2 regions of the Microbacterium sp. HJ5 genome follow, and region 2 is predicted to be linked to the other one. Evidence: predicted binding sites of a transcription regulator. Region 2 holds the regulator's gene; the other holds the start of a gene.
What was found. The regulator HspR, encoded in region 2, represses chaperone genes until heat shock. The targets are predictions, from matches to a motif close to AAGTTGAGTCNNNNNGACTCAACTT.
Positions count from the first base shown of each region.

Region 1 (7,770 bases), on a different contig from region 2:
GGGCGATCGCCGACCGGATGTCGCTGCTGAGCGACGACGAGCTCGCGCAGCTGCGCGACCTGACGGCCAAGCTCCGCAAGAAGCAGCCCGGCTGCTGACCCCACGCCGGGAAGTCACGAATGACCGTTCGGTCACACGTGCGACGGTGATCTGCGACCCCTCGGCGCCGGGCCGCTAGGGGGTGCGGCGCCGGAGCGTCAGCGACGCCAGCACGAGAGCGCCGACGAGGAATCCGGCGACGACCAGCAGCGGTCCGTAGACGTCCCACCCCTCGTCGCCCGCCGTGACGGCGTTGATCGCGTCGATCGCGTAGCTGAGCGGCAGGAAGTCCGAGATCACGTAGAGGGCCTCGGGCATGTCCTCGCGGGGCATGAACAGGCCGCCGACCAGGATCTGCGGGAAGACGATGAGCGGCATGAACTGCACCGCCTGGAACTCGGTTCGCGCGAACGCGCTCGCCAGCAGCCCCAGTGCCATGCCGAGCACCGCGTCGGTCACCGCGACCAGGCCGAGCTGCCACACCGGCCCTTCGGTCTCGAGTCCGCACACCCACACCGCGAACGACACGGTCACGACCGCCTGCAGCATGGCCATGAGACCGAAGGCCAGCGCGTAGCCGACGATGAAGTCGGCTTTGCCGAGCGGAGTGGTCATGAGCCGCTCGAGCGTGCCGGAGCGACGCTCGCGGAGCGTCGTGATCGACGTGATCAGGAACATGATGATGAACGGGAAGAGCGCGAGGATCGGCGGTCCGTACATGTCGAACACGCCGTCCTGGTCGCTGAACAGCCACGCGAACAGGCCGACCAGCAGGCTCGGCGCCACGAGCATCAGCGCGATGGAGCGAGGATCGTGCGTCAGCTGGCGCAGGATCCTCGCGGCGGTGGCCAGGGTGCGGATGCCGTTCATTCACCGGCCTCCTCGCGCACCTCGCGCCGCGTGGCGGGATGGTGCCCGGCGCGGGACGCGTCGCGCTCGATGAGCGTGAGGAACGCGGCATCCGGATCGGTCTGCCCCGTCTCGGCGAGAAGCCCCTGCGGTGTCGTGTCGGCGATGATGCGGCCGCCGCGCATGAGGATGAGCCGGTCGCACCGCAGCGCCTCGTCCATGACATGGCTGCTCACGATGATCGTGGCTCCGGCGTCGGACAGGCCGCGGAACATGTCCCACAGCTCGGATCGCAGCACCGGGTCGAGCCCGACGGTGGGCTCGTCGAGCACGATCAGCTCCGGCGCGCCGAGCATCGCCACCGCGAGCGAGACCCGGCTCTCCTGGCCGCCGCTCAGCGAGTCGACGGTCTGGCGGGCCTGACCGCTCAGCCCCACCGTGTCGATCACGCGATCGACGTCGGACCGCGGGGCGCCGATGATGCGCGCGAAGTAGCGGAGGTTCTGCTCGATCGTGAGGTCGCCGTACACCGACGCCGCCTGGGTGTCGTAGGCGACGCGTCGCCGCTGGACGGCGGTCCCGGCAGGCGAGCCGAGCACGGTCACGGTGCCACCGGCGACCTTCTGCACGCCGACGATCGAGCGCATCAGCGTCGTCTTGCCGCACCCTGACGGCCCCATGAGGCCGGTGATCTGGCCGCGCGGGATGTCGAAGTCGAGGCTCGAGAACACCTCGGTGGTGCCCCTGCGCACGTGCAGGCCGCGGACCTCGACCGCATTCCCCGGCTGTTTATTCATCACGCGATGAATTATTCGCCCGCCAGCCCGCGGGGTCAAGACCTACGCGCGGGGATTGGTCGCCTTGCCGTCGAGCCACAGCATGTCGGACGGATCGGAGTGCGCGGTGCCGGTGCCCACGTGCTTCGCGCTGATCTGCGGGCCCTTGGTGATGACGTGCACGAGCGCCATCGCATGACCGCGCCCTAGGCCGTAGTCCTCGCCGAGCCAGGCGACGATCTCGCCCGCTTTGCTACCCGGACCGAACCCCTTCTGGGAGGCGAGGTCGACGAACTGTCGCGGAGTCAGCCCCGTCTTGTCCTCGATGTTGTCGAGATATGCCTGGAAGGTCATGGGGTCCTCTCGCTGGTGATCAGTCATACAGATAGCGCTGCAGCGTCGGTCCGACCCGCCCGACGATGTCGTCGACGGATGCCTCGGACAGCGCCGGCAGCCGCAGAACGTACCGCGCGATCAGTATGCCCGCCACCTGCGACGCTGCGAGCGCGGCCCGCAGCTCGGCGTCGGGCACCTCGAGGGAGCGCGCGATGCGCGCGAGGAGCTCACGAGAGAGGAAGCCGGCGAGGAGCGGCGTGGTGAGCTTGTTGCCGATCGCGTGGCGCAGCAGCACGACGCCGCGCCGGCGCACGTCGGGCTGCTCCCACGCGTCGAGGACGTACCGGACGATCCGTTCGCCGACCTCATCCCGCGGGCCGGCGAGGATCTCGGGGATCGCGAGGTCGGGTCGCATCGGCGCACCGACGGTCTCACCGAAGAGGTCGGCCTTCGTGCCGAAGTGGTGGTGGACCAGGGCGGAGTCCACGCCGGCGCGCGCGGCGATCCCGCGGATCGTCGCACCGTCGTAGCCCGCCTCGCCGAACTCGTCGATGGCCGCCGCCAGGATCCGCTCGCGCGCGTCGGACTCGCCCGCGCGCGGCCGGCCGCGGCGCCGCTTCGGCGCGGGCACGACGTACTCCACCACGCGCACAGCCTACGACTGCGGGCACGGCGACGACATCGCCGCCCCGCTTCGCGACCCGTGGTGCCAGGATGAGGCATGCCCTTCGGGATGAGCCGCGACGTGATGCGGCCCGTCGACTCGCCGCGCACCGACCGCGTGACCTACGTCGAGCTGTTCTTCGACCTCGTCTTCGTCTTCGCGCTGACCCAGCTGTCGACGTACCTGTACGAGAACCAGACCGGTCTCGGCGTGCTCGAGGGCGTCATCATGGTCTGCGCGCTGTGGTGGGCGTGGGTCTCGACGACGTGGGTCACGAACTGGCTCGACCCGGTGACCCTTCCCGTGCGCGGCGCCGTGATCGCTCTGGCGTTCGTGGCGCTCGTCATGAGCGTCGCCATCGCCGAGGCGTTCGGCGAGCGGGCCTGGGCCTTCGCCGTCGCGTACGTCGTCCTGCAGGTGGGGCGCACCGGGTTCATCGTGTGGGCGACGGCACGGCATGACCGGCCCGTCGCCCGCGACTTCGCACTGGTGCTCGTCTGGACCGTCGCCGGCGGCGTGCTGTGGATCGTCGGCGCCCTGCTCCCCCTCCCGTGGCAGCTGCCCCTCTGGATCGCGGCGCTCGGCCTCGAGCTGCTCGGCACCGCTTTGGGGTTCCCGGTCCCCGGCCGCGGCCGCGTGCTCATCGGCGCGTGGGACCTGTCCGGCCCCCACATCGCCGAGCGCACCGCGCTCTTCGTGCTCATCGCCCTCGGCGAGGGCCTCCTGGTCTCCGGCTTCGCGTTCGTCGCGAAGGAGTCGTCCGCCGACACGATCATCGCCATGAGCGCGGCCTTCGTCGCGGCGGCGGCATGCTGGTGGATCTACTTCGACCACGGTGAGCGCATCGGCTCGGAGGCGATCGACGCGTCGGACGAGCCCGGCCGGCTCGCCCGCACCGCGTACACGTGGATCCACCTCGCGATCATCGGCGGCGTCGTGATGCTCAGCGTCGGCGACAAGGAGGCGCTGTCGCATCCGCACGAGCACGGACTCGCTCCGGCGCTCGGCGTGCTCGGCGGCCCGCTTCTCTTCCTCATCGGCACGACGCTGTTCCGCTGGGTCCTCGAGAAGCGGTGGGCGCGGAGCCAGGTGGCGGGCGCGATCGCACTGGCGGTGCTGATAGGCGTCGCCGCGACCCTCGTGCCGCTGGACGCACTGACGCTCTCCGTGCTCGCGTCGGCGCTCCTCGCTCTCGTCGCCGCGGGCGAGACGCTCGAGCGGGTGCGGCGCGGGCGCCGCAGCGGCGGCTGAAGCTGCTGGGCGTCGGAGCCCGAGGGTGAGCCGCTCGCGATCCGGCGGGTGAGACGAAGGGTCGGAACGAGAGACGCCCCGCATCACTGAGGATGCGGGGCGTCGGGCGTCTCAGCCGGTCGTCACTGCTCGATGGGCTGCGGTTCGTCGCGGGTCTCCTGCGCGGTGATCGTCTGCGCACCGGCATCCGACCGCACTTCGATCTTGCGGGGCTTGGCCTTCTCGCTCACCGGGATCGTGACGCTCAGCACGCCGTTGCTGTAGTCCGCCGTGATGCGCTCGGTGTCGATGCCCTGCCCGAGGTTGAGCTGGCGCAGGAAGCTCACCGCTTCGCGCTCGCGCGTGATCCACTTCACGCCCTCACCCGTGGTGAGCGAGCGCTCGGCGCGGATCGTCAGCAGCTGGCCGTCGACGTCGATGTCGACCGAGCCGGGGTCGATGCCCGGCATGTCGGCGGTCAGCACGTAGTGGTCGCCGTCGCGATAGAGGTCCATCGGCATGCGCCGTGGACCGCGGCGGGCATCCAGCAGGCTCGACGCGAAGCGGTCGAAGTCGCGGAACGGGTCGTAGGTTGCCATTGTGTGCTCCTTCTGTGCGATGTGTCGATTGATCAAGAGTTGAGTCGACTCGACTCAACTGTGATCAGATTAGCACTCTCATACCGAGAGTGCCAACGACTTCACCGACTCAGGGTCAGCACTCGATGACGTTGACGGCGAGACCGCCCTCGCTCGTCTCCTTGTACTTGTGCGACATGTCGATGCCCGTCTGACGCATGGTCTCGACGACGGCGTCGAGCGAAACGTAGTGCGAGCCGTCGCCGCGGAGCGCGAGGCGCGCGGCCGTCACCGCCGTCGACGCCGCGATCGCGTTGCGCTCGATGCATGGGATCTGCACGAGCCCGCCGACCGGGTCGCACGTGAGGCCGAGGTGGTGCTCCATCGCGATCTCCGCCGCGTTCTCGATCTGCCGGTTCGTCCCGCCCATCACGGCGGTGAGCCCGCCCGCCGCCATCGCGCACGCCGAGCCGACCTCGGCCTGACAGCCGCCCTCGGCGCCCGAGATCGAGGCGTTCGCCTTGAAGAGCGACCCCAGCGCGGTCGCGGTGAGCAGGAAGCGACGGATGCCGCGCCGCCGGTTCGCCTCGGCGACGGTGAGGTCGTCCCACGCGGCCGCCTCCTCCGGCGGGGTCGCATGCCCGTCGTAGCCGAGCAGGGCGCTGCCGACGAGCTCGCCGTACGGGGTGACGGCGTTGCCCGCGCCCAGCCCGGAGTCGGCGAGGAATCTCCACCAGTACATGGCCACGGCGGGGACGATGCCGGCCGCGCCGTTGGTCGGCGCCGTCACGACGCGCCCGCCCGACGCGTTCTCCTCGTTGACGGCGAGCGCGAACGCGCCCAGCCACTCGCCTGGGAGCTCGCGGCGACCGTCGGCCTCGGCGTCGACGAGCTGTTCGCGGATCGAGCCCGCGCGACGCTTCACCTTGAGGATGCCCGGCAGGACCCCGTCGGCGTGAAGACCCGCTTCGACGCAGCCGGACATGGCGTCCCAGATGGCGTCGAGGCCGGCGGCGATGTGCTCGTCGTCGCGCAGCGCCTCCTCGTTGATGCGCGCGAGCTCGGCGATCGTCAGGCCGTGCTCGTCGCACAGCGCCAGGAGCTCCTCTGCCGAGCGATAGTCGAGTGGAAAGCTCGCCGCCCGCACACGCGGAGGCTCGCCGTCGCGGCGGATGAAGCCGCCGCCCACCGAGTAGTACGTCTCGCGCAGGACGAGGCCGTCGTCGCCGGCGACCTCGACCGCCTGCGCGGTCGGCGCGGCGCCGAGCGCATAGGCGGCGCCGGTTTCGCGCACCGCGGCGGACGCGGCATCCTTCCCGATCTTCATCGCCCTCGACGCATGGGACGTCGACCATGCCTCGAGGGTCATGGCGTTCGGGTGCCCGGGAAGTCGCGTTCGCGGCTCGAAGATCACGTCGTCCTTGGCGAAGGCGATCGCGTGGCTGCCGGCGAGCGGCAGCACACGACCCTCGGGCCACGCGCTCCAGGCGGAGCGGACCGCGTCGGGGTCGACGGTCTCGGGCTCGAGGCCCATGAGGCCGGCGACGATCGCATCCGGGGTGCCGTGTCCGATGCCGGTCGCCCCGAGCGAACCGTAGAGGGTGCACGTCACGCGTGCGACGGAGCCGAGGAGACCCTGCTCGCGCAGACGGACGACGAAGTCGAGGGCGGCCCGCATGGGACCGACCGTGTGGGAGCTCGAGGGTCCTACACCGATGGAGAACAGCTCGAACGCCGAGACGTAGGCGCTCACCCCTCCAGGCTACGCCGTCGCGGCTGCAGACTGCGCACCGTGATCACATCGAGATGAGCAGGATGCCGGTCGCCGACGCCTGACCCGTGGCAGACTGCCCCGCCGCGTCGCACGTGCCCCGCGGAGCGGTCAGCGCTGCGTGAAGAACTCGACGGCCGACGCCCGGAAGACCCGCGAACCCGGCGCGTTGAAGTGGTGGCGGTCGGGCAGCTCGACGAACTCGCCGTGCGGCGTCGCCTCGGCCAGACGGCGCGAGCGTTCGAGGATGGCGTCCTCCGAGCCGGTCGCGAACAGCACCTTCTGCTGCGGCGGACGCGCGGGATCGGGGTCGGCGTCGCCCAGGCGCATGCCCTCGGCGAGCGCGACGAGCGCCCGCAGATCGTTGCCGGCCACGCGTTCGGCCAGCGTGACGTAGTTGCGGGTGACCTGGTCCTCGACGGGAGTGCCGTGCTCGGCGTACGCGCGCGCCTGCTCGATCTGCAGGCGGGCGAGCGGGCGGCCGTCCGGGATGCCGCCGAGCACCGCGCGCTCGACGTGCTCGGGTGCGTTCACCGAGAGCTGCCATCCCACGCGGGCTCCGAGCGAGTAGCCGGCGTAGAGCACGGACCCGAGGAGGTAGGTGTCGAGCACGGCGATGAGGTCGGCCGTGAGCGCCTCCATGCCGTACGCCTCCGGCTCGTGCGGCTTGTCGCTGGCGCCATGACCGCGCTGGTCGACGCCCAGCACGCGGAACCCGGCGCGCGTGAGGTCGCGCACCCAACCGGTGCTCACCCAGTTGTCGCGGCAGCTCGACGCGAAGCCGTGCACGCACAGCACGGCCGGCGCGTCGTCGTCGCCCCACGAGTAGGTCGCGATGCGATGACCCTCCGCCGACATGACGAACTGCGGAGCGGGCATCTCGGTGAGGGCGGGGAACGGGGCATCCACCCGCCCATTCTCGCGCGTGAGCGGATGCCGCGTCGCGGTCACGCGCGCTGGAAGGCGACGAGCCCGACGAGGTTGCCTTCGGAGTCCTTGATGAACGTCTGCCACTCCTCGTGCCCGCGCGGCCCGAGGCGGTCGTCCTCGTGCGCGAAGATCACGTGCGGCGGCGTGGCGACGTCGACGACGCCGTCCAGGCGCTCGAGCGTCTCGTGCACGTTGTCGACGTGGAGGTAGATCAGCGACGACGGGGCGTTGCGATCGAGCAGCAGACGCACGCCGTCGAGGTCGAAGAAGACCAGCCCCGGCGGGTCGAACCGCGCCGTGGGGGTCGCGTCGAGCAGCACCGTGTAGAAGTCGGCGGCACGGTCGGGGTCGTCGGCGTGCTGGGCGATCTGGACGAGTCTCATGCCGCACATTCTCACGCCCGCGCCTCCGCCCCGCCAGCACGATCCGCAGGTCCCCTCGGCCCGACGACGAAAGTCAACCCCCGATCGCCCGTCACCAGGATCCGCGTAGGAAGGAGCCGTTCACCTCGACGATCGGAGACGACCATGCTCTTCGCCCTGTACGCCATCCTGCTGCTCGGCGGCATGTACCTCGTGGGCGTCTCGTTCGCGTCGC
Region 1 is NZ_JSYE01000001.1:14,784-22,553, reverse strand. It holds gene OB08_RS00150 (MarR family winged helix-turn-helix transcriptional regulator) at 1-98, shown strand, start outside; gene OB08_RS00145 (ABC transporter permease) at 175-909, opposite strand; gene OB08_RS00140 (ABC transporter ATP-binding protein) at 906-1,685, opposite strand; gene OB08_RS00135 (DUF4287 domain-containing protein) at 1,728-2,018, opposite strand; gene OB08_RS00130 (TetR/AcrR family transcriptional regulator) at 2,038-2,646, opposite strand; gene OB08_RS00125 (low temperature requirement protein A) at 2,722-3,915, shown strand; gene OB08_RS00120 (Hsp20/alpha crystallin family protein) at 4,038-4,493, opposite strand; gene OB08_RS00115 (L-serine ammonia-lyase, iron-sulfur-dependent, subunit alpha) at 4,609-6,225, opposite strand; gene OB08_RS00110 (alpha/beta fold hydrolase) at 6,355-7,152, opposite strand; gene OB08_RS00105 (VOC family protein) at 7,191-7,556, opposite strand; gene OB08_RS00100 (hypothetical protein) at 7,701-7,770, shown strand, end outside.
Region 1: the regulator HspR is predicted to act here: its motif matches at 4,530-4,554, upstream of OB08_RS00120 (Hsp20/alpha crystallin family protein).

Region 2 (7,770 bases):
CGGCCTCGCCGAAGGTGGTGATGTTCGCCTCCGTCGACAGGCGCTCCGCCTCGAGCACGGCGAGCGAGGCGATGTAGATGAGCAGGACCCCGGCACCGGCGCCGTAGACCATGATCTGGGTGCGCAGCCGCATGCCCGCGGACGGGCGCATCCCCGGCACACGGGTGAGGGCCTGCAGCAGGAGCACGAGGCGGAACACGGGGATGAGCGCGATCGCGAGCGTGCCGAGGTGCGTGCGGAACCACCGCGCCCGGTTCTTCGCGAGGAAGAGCCGCACGAGGTAGTCGATGATGAACAGCGCCCACGTGCCGAGGATGATCATCGTCATGACGACGTGGGCCGCGCCCTCGAGGCCGCCGATCACGCGCCACGAGTACGCCACCAGGTAGGCGAGGGACGCCAGCATGAGCGGCACCTGCGTCCGGCGATGCCACGTCTTCTCGTCCACAGCCGAATCATCCCGCACGTCGGCGGCGAGTCCGGCGAGGGCACGCGGATCAGGCGGCGCGGGAGTCCTGCTCTAGGGCTGCGGCGTTGCGGATGAACAGCACGATCCACGTGAAGACGAGGATGCCCGCGACGAGCTCCACCGCCGTCAGGGTGTAGTAGCCGATCGCGAAGAACACGGCGAGCACGAGCGTCACGGCGAGGAACAGCCATCCGAGGAGGACGAAGGGACGCGGCATCCCGGTGATCCATCTCGGCAGGCCGATGACGAGCACGCCGTACGCGACGACCATGCCCGAGGCGACGCCGGTGTGGATGCCGAAGAAGAGGTTGACGGGGAACAGGCCCACGAGCGCCAGGAAGACGCCGACGACGATGAGGCACACCCGCACGCGCCCGACGCCGACGGGGTTGTCGGTCGGGATCCCCCGGGTGGCGTAGCGGGCGAGCGTGGTCACCAGGAACCCGGCCACGATCAGCGTGAGGTTGAAGGCGAGGGCGGACACGTTCGTCGTCATGCCGAGGGCGCTCAGGTTGTCCTTCCACCACGTCGGGTCGCTCGCGGTGAGCATGCTCGCCAGCACGCCGAGCACGAGGAAGACCGCGAGCACCGAGGCGAGCAGCTGCAGATCCATGTGCGTGGCCGAGAAGAAGGCGAGGTACGCGCTCATCGCCGCCGTGGCGCCGGCGAGGATGAGCACCGGCAGCGCGAACACCTCTGCGCCGATGAACGCCTGCTCGAGGATCACCGCGAGAAGGGTCCAGCCGAGGAGCGCGATCACGGCGTGCGCGATCGCGAGCGCGATGATGTCGAAGTAGTCGAGCGCGCCGAGGCGCCCGTGCGGCCCCCTCTCGTGCAGCAGCCAGCGCCCCGCGAGCACGGCGAGGAAAGCAGCGACCGCCGACGCGATCGCGGCGAACTGGCCGACCGAGTCCGGTCCGGCGATCGGCGCGGCCTCGAGACGGAAGGCGAACGCCGCGACGACCGCGGCGACGACGAACGCGATGGCGCCGATGCCGAGCGCGAGCGACTCGAGCGACCGTTCGCTCGAGGTGTCGACGAGACGGGATGCCGCGCGGCCGCGGCGGGTCTCGGGTTCGGCGAGGGGGGTCTGGGCCATGGCGCTACCTCCGTGTGTGGTTCGGCGAGGGATCGGGGTCGCGTGGCGGGACGGCGGTGCGGTCGCCGGACAGCCAGCGCAGCCAGTGCCCGCCGGGATCGCCCTCGAGCACCAGCGTCCGCACGAACAGCGTCAGCGGAATCGACAGGATCGCCCCGAGCGGACCGATGATGAACGTCCAGAAGATGACCGAGAAGAAGCTCAGCGTGAGGCTCAAGTCGACGGCGTCGCTGACGAACTTCGGCTGCACGAGCACCTGCAGCACGACGTTGACGACGCAGTAGATCGCGATGACCGCGAGCAGGAGCGGCCAGCCGCCCACCACGAAGGCCAGCACAGCCGGGGGCACCAGTCCGAGCACGAAGCCGATGTTGGGGATGAAGTTCGTGACGAAGGCGAGGATCGCCCACACCAGCGGAGCGGGAACACCGAGCCACAGCAGCGCGAAACCGTCGATGATCGCGACGATCGCACCGAAGCTCGCGTTGACGACGTAGTAGCGCCGCACCCCCGAGTTGAGGTGGCGGATGCGCGCGAGCACGGGCGCCTTCGCAGCCCCGAAGACGCGGCGGGCGTCGCGGTAGCGCGCCGCGTCGGCGGCCATGAAGATGATGTACGCGAAGACGAAGAAGAGGGCCGTCGCGATGCCCAGGACGGTGCCGCCGAGGCTCGAGGCGAGCCCCACGAGCGTCTCGGGATCGAGGACGGAGGCCGCAGCATCCGCCGCCTGGTCGTCGAGGCCCGCGGACTGGAGCCACGAGAGCACGCTCTGCACGCTCGCCTGCAGCTGGTCGGCGAACTCGCCCACCAGCGCCGCGAACTGCCTCCCGGCGAGCCATAGCAGCGCCCCCATGACGACCAGCACGAGGTAGGCGACGACGATGACCGCCGTCGTCCCCGTCCAGCGCGGCCAGCCGCGCCGCTCGAGCGGCCGCCGGACCGGCTCGCAGATCACCACGAGCACGATCGCCAGGGCGAGCGGGCCGACGATCTCGCGCGCGAAGTAGACCCCGGCGAGGACCACCGCGGCGGCGGCCAGGCCGATCAGCGTGCGGAGGCTCGGCGACAGCGCCGGGGGCGGGGGCGGGGCTGCGGCGCGGGTCACGCGGCCAGGGTATCCAGCGGGCGGTCGGCCGCGCCGGATTTCATCCTCGAACTCACCCCCGCGCGCCGCCGCGCGATGCCACACTGTCCACATGTCAGCGACAGATGCGCGACCGCTGGCGGAGACCTGGTCGGCTCCGCCCACCCTTCAGGACCACCTCGCGGAGGGCCGCGCAGCGCGCGAGTCGGCTCCGCGCGAGTCCCTCGCCGTCCTCCCCGACGGTGAGCGCGACCCGATGGGCATCCTCGACCGGCAGGATTCGACGCGCGTGCCCGAGCTCGTGCCGATCCGCACGCAGCGGATGGCCGAGAGCGCGTTCGCGTTCTACCGGGGCACGGCCGCGCTCATGGCCGCCGACCTCGCGCGCTCGCCGAGCAGCGGCCTGACGGTCGGGTCGTGCGGCGACGCGCACGTGTCGAACTTCGGCCTGTTCGCCTCACCGCAGCGCACGCTCGTGTTCGACCTCAACGACTTCGACGAGTCGGCGTGGGCGCCGTGGGAGTGGGACGTCAAACGTCTCGTGACCAGCATCGTCATCGCCGGTCAGTCGACCTCGCGCGACGAGGGGGTGGTGAGGGATGCCGCGCTCGGCGCGGTCCGCACGTACGCGCGGGCCCTGGGCAGCGGCGCCAAGCGCAGTCCTCTCAAGCGCTACTACGACCACTTCGACGCCGACGCCGGCTCGGACTCCGTCGACCCCGAGTCGCAGGAGGCGCTGCGCAAGGCCGTGAAGGACGCCGAGAAGCGCACCGCTGTGCGGGCTGTGCGCAAGCTGACGCACGTCGACGAGAACGGTCGCCTCGTGTTCATCGAGCAGCCGCCCACGATGACGCACGTCGACCCGCGCATCGAGCTGCGCATCAACGAGTTCGTGGGCGAGTACCAGCAGTCGGCCAACATCGACATCCGCGTCCTGCTGCAGAAGTACCACGTGACCGACATCGCACGGCGCGTCGTGGGCGTCGGCAGCGTCGGCACCCGCTGCTACCTCGTGTCGATGGCCGACGGCGACGGGAACGCGCTGATCCTGCAGGCCAAGGAGGCCGCCCAGAGCGTGCTGATCGAGTACGGTCAGGTCCAACAGCCCGAGGCGGTGGGCCGGTTCATCGAGCGCAGCGGTGAGGGCGGCCGCGTCGTCGCGATGCAGCGCATCCTGCAGGCCGTGTCCGATCCGTTCCTCGGGCACCTCACGGGTCCGTCCGTCGACGGCCCGGTGCGTTCGTTCTACGTGCGGCAGTTCCACGACAAGAAGGGCGGGTTCGACGTCGACACGCTCGAGGACTCCGCCTTCGGCTGGTACGCGGATGCCTGTGCCACGACCCTCGCACGCGCCCACGGGCAGTCGCCGAACGCCTCGGTGGTCGCCGGCTACGTCGGCGGCGGGCGGGTCGCCGGCGAGGCGATCCTGGAGTGGTCGTACGCCTATGCCGACCTCTCCCGCGCGGACTGGGAGCTGTTCCGCACGCATCGCGGGGTCGACGCGTCCTGACCTGGGGACCGCGCGCGCCCGGGCTGTGAGTCCGGGGAGTGGGATGCCGCGGCTCAGCCGTTGCCGGGACGGCTGGGCGGGGCATCCGGCCCCTCGTCGCCGCGCTCGAGCTGATGACGCGGACGCCACACCACGAGCTCGGTCGCCCGGCGCACCCGCGTGCCCGAGCGGAGGGTCACGACGGAGCCCGTCGCGCCGGCGGCGAAGACGCGGGCGCCCGGCCGGCGCTCCAGCTCGGTGCGCACGCGCTCCTCGAGGTCGCGCACCCGGCCGTGCAGCTCGCGCACGCGGTCTTCGAGCTCGAGGATGCGCGCGATCGCGGGGAGGCCGATGCCGTCGGACGACATGCGCGCCACCTCGCGGAGCTGGGCGACGTGGCGCAGCGAGTAGCGGCGGGAGCCGCCCGGGGTGCGGGCGGGCACGACCAGACCGAGCCGGTCGTACTGACGGAGGGTCTGGGGATGCATGCCCGACAGCTCGGCGGCCACGGCGATCGCGAAGATCGGCGCGTCGTCGTCGATGTCGTGCTGCTCGCCCATCCGGATCACCCTCCTCGCGCCCTATCCTCTCAGCCGCGCGCCTTCGCCATGAGGTCGGAGCGCGGGTTCTCCTTCGGCTCGAGCTCGTGATAGCGCTCGAGGGCCTCGCGCGCCGCGTCGTCGAGGTGCGACGGCACGGCGACCTGCACCTCGGCGAGGAGGTCGCCGACGCCCTTCGCGGTCTCCACCCCCCGGCCCTTGACCCGCAGCACGCGGCCGGACGGTGTGCCGGGGGCGACGCGGAGCTTGACCGGGTCGCCGCCGAGCGTCGGCACCTCGATGGTCGCTCCCAGCGCCGCCTCGGTGAACGTCACCGGGATCGTCACCCGCAGGTTCAGGCCGTCGCGCGTGAAGACCGGGTGGGGACGCACCGCGACCTGCACGACGATGTCGCCGGCCTCGCCGCCGTCGGGCGACGGACGGCCGCGGCCGCGCAGCCGGATCTTCTGCCCGTCGGAGACGCCCGCGGGGATCTTCACCTTGAACGGCTTCCCGTCCTCGCCCTGGAGCGTGATGGTCTCGCCCTTGGTCGCAGTGAGGAAGTCGATGGTCGTCCGCGCGGTGACATCGGCACCCCGCGTCGGACCGCCGTAGCCGCGGTAGCCGCCGGTCGACTGGCCGAACCGGCCGGTGCCGAAGCCGCCGCCCTGCTGTTGGTTGAACATCGAGAAGATGTCGTCGAAGTCCTCAGCCTGGTAGCGGCTGCCGCCGCGACTCTGGTTGAACATGCTGAAGACGTCTTCGAACCCGCCGTTGCCGCCCTGACCGCCCGCCGTGAAGCGGGCGCCGGAGCCCATCGCCCGGATCTGGTCGTACTCCTTGCGCTGCTCGGCGTCGGAGAGCACCGAATACGCCTCGCTGACCTCTTTGAACTTCGCCTCGGCCTTCGCGTCGCCCTGATTGGAATCGGGGTGGTACTTGCGGGCGAGCTTGCGATACGTCTTCTTGAGATCGGCGTCGCTGACGTCCTTCGACACGCCGAGGGTCGCGTAGAAGTCCTTGTCGAACCAGTCCTGACTGGCCATGGATTCCCCTACTCGGCCGGCACCGCGACGACGACCTTCGCCGGGCGGAGCTCGACGGAGCCGAGGCGGTAGCCCACCTCGACGACCTCGAGGATCGTCGGCGCCTCGACGCCCGCGGTCGGAGCCTGGAAGATCGCCTCGTGGTGCTGGGGGTCGAACAGCTCGCCCGCAGCGCCGTAGGTCGTGAGGCCGATGCGCTCGGCGACGCCGCGCAGCTTGTCGGCGATCGCGGCGAACGGCGTGCCCTCTTCGAGATCGCCGTGCTTGTCGGCGCGGTCGAGGTCGTCGAGTACGGGCAGGAGGCCCTTGGCGACCGCGCCCTGAGCGCGCTCGACCTCGATCTCGCGCTGCTCCTCGGTGCGGCGGCGGTAGTTCGCGTACTCGGCCTGCAGACGCTTCAGGTCGTTGAGCAGCTGCGACTCGAGGTCGGCGATCACCGCGTCCTCGGCCGCGGCATCCGCGTTCTGCTTCGCACCGAGGATGTCGTCGATGGTCAGCTCGTCGTCCTGGCCCTCCTGCGGGTCGGACCCGGAAGCCTGCGCTTCCGGGTCCTCGCCGCCGGGGACCTCGGCGCCCTGGGGCTCTTCGAAGTCCTTGTCGGTCATGGTTACTTCTTCTCGTCCTCGTCGTCGATGACCTCGGCGTCGACGACGTCCTCGTCGGCGCCGGCCTGGCCGGCGTCGCCCTCGGCGGGCTGCTCGCCCGACGCGTCGGGAGCCGACTGCGCCGACTGGTTCGAGGCGTAGATGGCCTCGCCGAGCTTGCCCTGGCTCTGGTTGAGCTTGTCGAAAGCCGTCTTCACCGCGTCGTCGTCGTCGCCGGCGAGCGCCGTCTTGAGAGCGTCGACATCGGCCTGGACCTCGGTCTTGACGTCTTCGGGCAGCTTGTCGTCATTCTCCTTGATGAGCTTCTCGATCGAGTAGGAGAGCGTCTCGGCCTGGTTGCGGACCTCGGCCGACTCGCGGCGCTTCTTGTCGTCGGCGGCGTGCTCCTCGGCCTCGCGCACCATGCGCTCGATGTCCTCCTTCGGCAGCGACGAGCCGCCGGTGATGGTCATCGACTGCTCCTTGCCGGTGCCCTTGTCCTTCGCGGACACGTGCACGATGCCGTTGGCGTCGAGATCGAAGGTGACCTCGATCTGCGGGATGCCGCGCGGAGCGGGCGCGATGCCGGTGAGCTCGAAGGTGCCGAGCGGCTTGTTGTCGCGCGTGAACTCGCGCTCACCCTGGAACACCTGGATCGCGACGGACGGCTGGTTGTCGTCGGCGGTCGTGAAGGTCTCCGAGCGCTTGGTCGGGATGGCCGTGTTGCGCTCGATGAGCTTCGTCATGATCCCGCCCTTGGTCTCGATGCCGAGGCTCAGGGGGGTCACGTCGATGAGCAGGACGTCCTTGCGCTCGCCCTTGAGGACACCGGCCTGCAGGGCGGCGCCGACGGCGACGACCTCGTCCGGGTTCACGCCCTTGTTGGGCTCCTTGCCGGCCTCGCGCTGCACGAGCTCGCTCACGGCGGGCATGCGGGTCGACCCGCCGACGAGCACGACGTGGTCGATGTCGGCCACCTTGATGCCCGCCTCGCGGATGACGTCCTCGAAGGGCTTCTTCGTGCGGTCGAGGAGGTCCTTGGTGAGGTCCTCGAACTTGGCACGCGTGATGGTCTCGGACAGCGACACGGGGCCGGAGTCGGTCAGCGAGAGGTAGGGAAGATTGACGCTCGTGCTCGTGGAGGACGAGAGCTCCTTCTTGGCCTGCTCAGCGGCCTCCTTGAGGCGCTGCAGGGCGATCTTGTCGCCCGAGACCTCGACGCCGGTGGTGTCCTTGAACTGCTTGATGAAGTAGTCGACGAGACGCTGGTCCCAGTCGTCGCCGCCGAGGCGGTTGTCGCCCGCAGTGGCGCGAACCTGGATGGTCGAGAAGTCGTCGTCCTTGCCCACCTCGAGCAGCGACACGTCGAACGTTCCGCCACCGAGGTCGAAGACGAGGATGAGCTCGTCCTCCTTGCCCTTGTCGAGGCCGTAGGCGAGCGCCGCCGCGGTGGGCTCGTT
Region 2 is NZ_JSYE01000009.1:20,187-27,956, reverse strand. It holds gene OB08_RS03890 (potassium channel family protein) at 1-448, opposite strand, end outside; gene OB08_RS03885 (DUF998 domain-containing protein) at 498-1,568, opposite strand; gene OB08_RS03880 (AI-2E family transporter) at 1,573-2,673, opposite strand; gene OB08_RS03875 (DUF2252 domain-containing protein) at 2,765-4,162, shown strand; gene OB08_RS03870 (heat shock protein transcriptional repressor HspR) at 4,216-4,701, opposite strand; gene OB08_RS03865 (DnaJ C-terminal domain-containing protein) at 4,731-5,726, opposite strand; gene OB08_RS03860 (nucleotide exchange factor GrpE) at 5,735-6,331, opposite strand; gene dnaK (molecular chaperone DnaK) at 6,334-7,770, opposite strand, start outside.